Rhodopseudomonas palustris: one gene and its partner. The protein of the gene in region 1 interacts with the protein of each later gene in a pairwise test. Links are inferred from orthologs where the notes say so. Each region holds a gene or a part of one and is shown in the gene's direction. Other genes may lie near its edges.

Evidence for each region.
Region 2: the proteins of HZF03_RS14980 (region 1) and rlmB interact in binary tests that used the Escherichia coli proteins (3 or more experiments, as listed by UniProt). The link is inferred for Rhodopseudomonas palustris from one-to-one orthologs.

What each region holds. Positions count from the first base shown.
Region 1 is NZ_CP058907.1:3,275,031-3,278,000, reverse strand. It holds HZF03_RS14980 (bifunctional ADP-dependent NAD(P)H-hydrate dehydratase/NAD(P)H-hydrate epimerase), read left to right. Parts: upstream 1-720; coding sequence 721-2,220; downstream 2,221-2,970. Other genes in the region: HZF03_RS14975 (multicopper oxidase family protein), read right to left, coding at 2,269-2,970; HZF03_RS14985 (P-II family nitrogen regulator), read right to left, coding at 1-309. UniProt on the Escherichia coli protein: Bifunctional enzyme that catalyzes the epimerization of the S- and R-forms of NAD(P)HX and the dehydration of the S-form of NAD(P)HX at the expense of ADP, which is converted to AMP.
Region 2 is NZ_CP058907.1:3,711,345-3,715,557, forward strand. What follows is about bases 1,429-4,173. They hold rlmB (23S rRNA (guanosine(2251)-2'-O)-methyltransferase RlmB), read left to right. Parts: upstream 1,429-2,259; coding sequence 2,260-3,087; downstream 3,088-4,173. Other genes in these bases: HZF03_RS16920 (hypothetical protein), read right to left, coding at 1,429-1,810; HZF03_RS16935 (hypothetical protein), read right to left, coding at 3,160-3,660; HZF03_RS16940 (hypothetical protein), read right to left, coding at 3,718-4,173. In the rest of the region: HZF03_RS16910 (hypothetical protein), read left to right, coding at 73-324; HZF03_RS16915 (hypothetical protein), read left to right, coding at 552-833; more of HZF03_RS16920, read right to left, coding at 1,343-1,428; more of HZF03_RS16940, read right to left, coding at 4,174-4,191. UniProt on the Escherichia coli protein: Specifically methylates the ribose of guanosine 2251 in 23S rRNA.

The sequences.
Region 1 (2,970 bases):
CCTGATGCGGATGGCTTCTTCGATGTTGGAGACGAAAATCTTGCCGTCGCCGATGCGGCCGGTCTGGGCGGCGCGCCGGATGGCGTCGATCGCTTTCTCGACCAGGTCGTCGGCGATCACGATCTCGATTTTCACCTTGGGCAGGAAGTCGACGATGTATTCAGCGCCGCGATACAATTCGGCGTGGCCCTTCTGCCGGCCGAAGCCCTTGGCTTCCGTGACCGTGATCCCCTGCAATCCGACTTCCTGCAGCGCTTCTTTGACCTCGTCGAGCTTGAACGGCTTGATGATGGCTTCGATCTTCTTCACTTACACTCTCCCCGGACTTCCCACGTCGTGAGTCGGCATGTGTATGCCAGATTGCGCGACGCTGCGCAGTTGATCGATAACGCCGCGGCCGAATGGGTGAGCAACACCGCCCCCAAGCCCCGCCAGGCCGGAACTCAGAGACGATCGCGCACACCCCGCCTACAAGAGGCGAGCGCGAGGGATCGAAACTGGCTTCCGTAAAAGCAGGGTCCGTGCCAATTTGCGCACTGGCCGATTATGAAGCTTTATCAGGATATTAATCGCCCGCATGGCTCACTGAGCGGATGCAAAATGAGCTTTGCCTGATTAATTATTCAGCAATCAGCTCATGTCTTGTGCATTTGAAGGTTTTGTCCGGTCTCGCACCGATGATGCTGCCTTCGCTGCAGGCGACTGTACCGGGAATTGGGCATGGAACTTTTGACGCCCGCTGAAATGGACCGCGCCGACCTTCTGACGATCGCCGGAGGATCGTCGGGGTTCGCGCTGATGCTGCACGCCGGCCGCCATGTCGCGCAGGCGGCGATCGAGATGGCGGACGAGGGTCCGATCCTGGTGATCGCGGGCCCCGGCAATAACGGCGGCGACGGGCTGATCGCCGCGACCGAATTAGTTGCACTCGGCCGCACCGTGCACGTGATGCTGCTCGGCGAGCGCGAGGCACTGAAGGGCGATGCGGCGCTTGCGGCGCGGGAGTGGAGGGGGCCGCTGCTGCCGTTCCTGACCCAGTCGATCGGGGCGCCCGCGCTGATCATCGATGCGCTGTTCGGCTCCGGCCTCAACCGGCCGGTCAAGGATCAGGCGCTCGAGGTGATCGAGGCCGTGAACCACAGCGGCGTGCCGGTGCTGGCGGTCGATCTGCCGAGCGGCATCAACGGCGCCACCGGCGCCGTGATGGGCGCGGCGATCCGGGCGCGCGAAACAGTTACCTTCTTCCGCCGCAAGATCGGTCACCTGCTGCTGCCCGGCCGGCTGCATTGCGGTCAGGTCCGCCTCGTCGACATCGGCATCGAGCCCGGGGTGCTGGGCGAAATCCGTCCGCAGGCATTCGAAAATGACCCCGATCTATGGCTGCCGGACTTCCCGGTGCCGCGCGCCGACGGCCACAAATACGGCCGCGGCCACGCGGTGGTGGTGTCGGGCGAGCTGTCCCAAACCGGGGCGGCGCGGCTGGCCGCCCGCGGCGCCCTCCGCGCCGGCGCGGGGCTCGTGACTGTGGCATCGCCCCGCGACGCGCTGGCCGTGAATGCGGCGGCTCTCACGGCGGTGATGGTGCGGCCGGTCGATACGCCGGACGAACTTGGCACGATGCTGGCCGACCGCCGCTTCAACGCCATCGGCATCGGGCCGGGCGCCGGGATCGGTGAGGAGACCCGGGGCAAGGTGCTGGCGGCGCTGGCCGCTGGCGCCGCGGTGGTGCTCGATGCTGACGCGCTGACCAGCTTCGCCGGACATCCGGACGAGCTGTTCGAGGCGATCAAATCGGCCAGCAGTCCGCAGGTCGTGCTGACCCCGCACGAAGGCGAATTTCCGCGCCTGTTCAGCGATATGAGCAACAAAAATCCACTTCGCTCGAAGCTTGAACGGGTGCGCGTAGCGGCGCAGCGTTCCGGCGCCGTGGTGCTGCTCAAGGGCGCCGATACGGTGGTGGCGTCGCCGGACGGCCGTGCGGCGATCGCCGCCAATGCGCCGCCGTGGCTGGCGACCGCCGGCTCCGGCGATGTGCTCACCGGGATCATCACCGGCCTGCTGGCGCAGCGCGTGCCGGCGTTCGAAGCCGCCTGCATCGGCGTGTGGATGCACGGCGAGGCGGCCTGCGAGGCCGGCCCCGGTCTGATCGCCGAGGATCTGACCGAGACGATGCCGGCGGTGCATCGCCGGCTCTATGACGCGCTCGGGATCGAGTACTGAACGATTCCCAAAAGAGTCTCGATTCCGTCGAGGCTTGGAGCCGGCCTTTCAGGTGACGAGATAGCTCCGCACCAGCCGCGGCTCCGACCATTTCGCCGCATAGGACTCGATCAGCCAAAGCCCCGGATACTCGGCTGCGAAGGCGATGCGCTGGGTCTGGCCGGCGTCGATCGCCAGCGTGTCGAGCCAGAACGGCTTCCAGCCGTCGTCGAGCCGATCGAGCAGCCGGAAGTGATGGCCATGCAGGTGGAACACCATCGGCATGGTGGCGTGGTTGGTTAGCGCCAGCACCACGGTGCGGCCGCGCTTGACCTGAAACGCCGGTCCGGCCGCCGGGTTGAACTTGTCCGGCGCAAACCAATCGAGCTGTGCATTGACCAGGGCGCCGAGCAGCAGCTCGGCGCGGAGGGCGCTGCCGAGCGGAAGCTGGGTAGGCAGGCCGTTGGCCGGCAGCGGCGCCGGCTGCGGCAGCGGCGCCGGACGGAGCGGCGGATCACCGCCATAGACCAGCTTGCCGAGCTCGGTCGGCTTGCCGCCATCGTGCAGGGTAATCGCCGCCCGCGATCCGGCGGCTTTCGGGGTGTCGATCAGCGCATCGACCCGGCCGCCCGGCGCGATCACCAGCGCGCCGCCGCGCGCCAGGAACGGCTCCGCCGGCTGACTGTCGAGGGCCATCACCCAGACGTTGTGATCTTCGATTTTGAGCGCGATCACATTGCGTTGGCAGGCGTTGATGAAGCGGAATCTAAA
Region 2 (4,213 bases), 440 kb from region 1 along the record:
GCTGCAAATGATCTATCAATCGTCTCGACTGAGCTGGGGTCACGCCGACGGAGGAAGCCGCGGGAGGCCGTAATGGCGTATTTGGCTATTGGCTTAGCGCTGGCGGGGTTCTTGATAGGACTGAGATTTCGGCTCGTGGGACTGCTTCAAGCCCTCGCCTTGGTGCTGCTCCTGACGATCGGCACCTGCATCGGACTTGGATACGGCTTCACAAGAACGATCGTGGTCGTGTTCGCGGCTCAGGCAGCCATCCAGGTCGGGTATTTTTTCGGCCTGCTCGCGCAGACGCTGTACCAGTCCCGTCGAACTCGAATGGTGCTTTAGGCCCGCTCCTGTTTTCACTAACGTTTTCAGATGCCAGGGTCAGCTTCGGTAGCCCTGATCTGCCTGGTCCTCTGACGCAGCTTCGCACATCCAAGCTGCCACTTGGCCTCTCGGCGCAAGATTAGCCTCTTGGATTCCCATCCTTGTGCTACAAGCGTGATCCGGTGCGGCCCACTTTTCGGGCAGATACTTGATGGAAATTCGGATTCTGGTTTCGGAGACCTGATATGAACTTGAGTAAGCTTGCGATCATTTCGCTGATTTTGGGCAGTTCAGCCGTCGCAGTCTCTGAGCCAGCTTCTGCGCGGACTCGGCTTTATCCCGTCACGACCTGCGGTCCCGACCGGGCCTACCTGTGTAAGCTGCACGGATCGTTCGACAGCCCGCCCTTCCACTACAACCTGGCGATCCATCCGGCTTGCATCAAGACGGTCGGCAAGAGCCGCCGCTACGGACGCGAGTACGTCCTCGTTTGTGGTAGCCCAGACCGCCCGATGATTTGGTGGTAACCCAAACCTCCATCAAACAAGCCTGGCAGCAACGAAACGGCGGTTCGGGATAGGCCTCTACCTTTCCGGCCGCGATCCGGCATTGTTCGGCGGCCCTTGACGGCTCGAGAAGTCGTTCGCGTTTCCTCGGCCGGCTTGGGATCGATCAGCCGGGCTGATGTTGTTCGACCCGCGATCACGGACCAGATTTCCGTACATATCTCGTTGGGGCGCCACGCTCTGTGCGGATGCACTACCGGCCATCGACAGGATGGCGGAAACAATCAAGATCAAAGCTCTCATGAGATCCTCCCAGATCCAGCCGACCCGAGCCTAGCTAAGAATGGAGGAGTTGCAAATCGGCGAGCCGAGACATCGCCCTCGATGTTGATAATGTCAGATGCTGGCGACTCCCGACTTTGACGCATTCGCAAGGGGCCCGGACATCACGGAACGGCAGAAGATACCCGACCTCTTCAATCCAGTGCGCGCCGCCCCTGATCCGACGTCTTCTCAGGCCTATTGCCACCTCAGCGACCGAGATTGGCGGCGCCAATCGCCTTGTCACAGCTTGCCAGATGATCGCGGTAGGACTGCTCGGCCTTTTCAGCTGCCAGCAATGACTTCGCCCGCTCATCGCCCCGCGTAGCACGCCGCATCAGGGATGCGACGGCTGACAGGTCACCGGCAGCCTGCCCGCACGCGCTACGCGCGTCCCCCGGCTCCGTTTCCTCGACGAGCGTCGATTGCAGCTGAAGAAGCCGTCTGGACTGCTCGCCCAGTTTCAGCTCGTCGCCCGTTTGCAACGCGGCTTGAATGACCTGCTCGGCGGTGAGGATGTCGCGAACGGCGGCGCCGAAATCGACATTCGCCCCGGCGCGTGCCGCGATCGTTACGTTGGCCTGCTTCATCGGAGCTGAAGCGCCGACAACAGGACCGGCCACAGCGGCGTCAGCAGCGGCGACCAGGACAAAAGCCGTCAGGAAAACTGCGCGCACGAAAGCTACCTGGGAGAGTTAGACGTTGAGGAGAGCGTAAGAGGTCGGTTGTCCCGATGGACAATCCGCCCCCAAATCCGTCGTCGTTGAAAGCTTCTCCGCCGCTGTTGCTGTGCGGAAACACCATCGACCGCTGGCAAATCGATCGGCTGGATGGTGGGGGAGGCAGGACTCGAACCTGCGAAGCCATGAGGCGGCTGATTTACAGTCAGCTCCCTTTGCCACTCGGGACACTCCCCCGCCCGTGCCGCCGGCCGAACGCCTGTGGCAGGCAAAACCGGGACCGGAAGCCGCAGCGAGCCCGCGGGCGGGCCTGCAACGCGGCGCGGTTATGGGCGATGCGGCCCCCTAAAGTCAACCAACCCCATGACGATTTCGACACTCCTTCGTCATATCGGACGATCGAAGCGAAATTGCCTTGTGCAAGAGGGCATGAGACAAGCGCCGCCATGAGCGACAGACCGCAGAATCCCCGCTTTTCCCGCCGCGATGGCCCGCCCCGCGGCAAGCCCCGCCCTGCCGGGCTCCGCCGCGAAGCCCGCGAGCGCGACGGCGACGGGCCCGTGATCCTTTACGGCTGGCACACTGTGACGGCGGCGCTGGCCAATCCGCAGCGCAAGTTTCGCAAGCTGTGGCTGACCGAAAATGCCGCCCGCAGGCTGGCCGAAGAGAACATCGACACCCGAATCGCGCCGGAGATCGTCCGGCCGTCGGAGATCGACCGCCAGCTCGGGCCGGACGCGGTGCATCAGGGCATGCTGGCCGAGGCCGATCCGCTGCAGGGACCGCGAATCGACACCCTCCCCCAGCACGGCATCGTGCTGGTGCTCGACCAGATCACCGATCCGCACAATGTCGGCGCGATCCTGCGCTCGGCGGCGGCGTTCGCCGTGCAGGCGATCGTCACCACCGCCCGGCACAGCCCGGAAGCCACCGGCGTGCTCGCCAAGTCCGCCTCCGGCGCGCTGGAGCTGGTGCCGCTGGTGCTGGTGCAGAACCTCGCCCGGGCGCTGACCGAGCTGAATGACCGCGGCTTCCTCACCGTCGGCCTCGACAGCGAGGGTGACGACGACCTCGCCGCGGTCGAACTGCGCCAGCCGCTGGCGCTGGTGCTCGGCGCCGAGGGCAAGGGTCTCCGGCAGCTGACCCGGCAGACCTGCAACACCGTCGCCCGGCTCGACATGCCCGGCGAGATCAAGAGCCTCAATGTCTCCAACGCGGCCGCACTGGCGTTGTACATCGGCGCCAGCAGGCTCGGCCTGATGGGCGGCCGCTAAGGTTCAGAACGCAAAACGCCCGTCCGCATCGGCTGCGGACGGGCGCTTTTCAGCCGGCAAGATGCCGATCCATCAATAGCGCGGATGATGCACCGGCCCGTGATAGCGGTGCCGCTGGTGCCGGCCGGCATGGTGGCGATGCGCCCAGGCGCGGGCGTGGTGGCGGCCGTGATAGCGCACCACCGCCGGCCCCCAAGACGGCTCGCCGATCACCTGATGGGTCATGGCATGCGCGTAGGCGCCGCCGGTGTAGGCGGTGCCGGTGCGATACACCGAGACGGCGCGCTCGTCGTAATAGGGGCGCGGCGCGAACTGGCCGGGGCCGGTATAGGCCGGGCCCTGATTGACGTAATAATAGCGGGTCGGATCCGGCAGGCGCTCGAACGACGCGGTGCCGTAGCCATAGCCGTAACCGGTTTCGAATGTGGCATAGCCATTGCCGCACGGGCTGACCACGGGGCCGCACGGCCCGCAGCCGTTGCCGAACAGCCCTCCTCCGCAGGCCAGCGCCGGCGCGGCGCTCGCAGTCACCACGGCCACCGCCGCGACCAGCCCGGAAATCATCGTACGCATGCTACGCTCCTGTTCGATGTCGTCGTCGAGATCGTGGGGTCGGCCGGAAAACGGCCATCAACGGTACGGCCGCGGGCCGGGCCGCGGCGGCTCGTTGAACGGTGGCGCGATCAGCACCTGAGGCTCGATCATCGGGGTCGGCGGCGCCGGCTGCGGCGGCCGCGATTCCACTTCCCAGGATTGATGGAAGCTCTCGGCCGGCTTCGGCAGCTTGCGGTCTGGCGGAGGCTCGACCTCCAGCCGGCCATAGCCCGGCAGCCGGTTCGAGCCCGGGTAATAGTGGCCGACCTCGGGATACACCACCGGGCGGCTGCCATAGATCGTCGGCTGCACGTGGTTGCCGCTCTCCAGCCCCCAGTCGCCTTCGATCGTCGCATAGGACGCATCGCGGCCGTTGATGATGATCGGCACGCCGGGCCGGCCGGGAATCACGATCGCCCGCCCGCCGCTCTCGGCGAAAGCCGGAGCCGCGGTCACTGTCAGCAGCGCGAGCGCCTGGGCCAGACGCCGAAGGGTGAAAGGATCGGACATGCGCCAACGGTAAGGGAAAAGC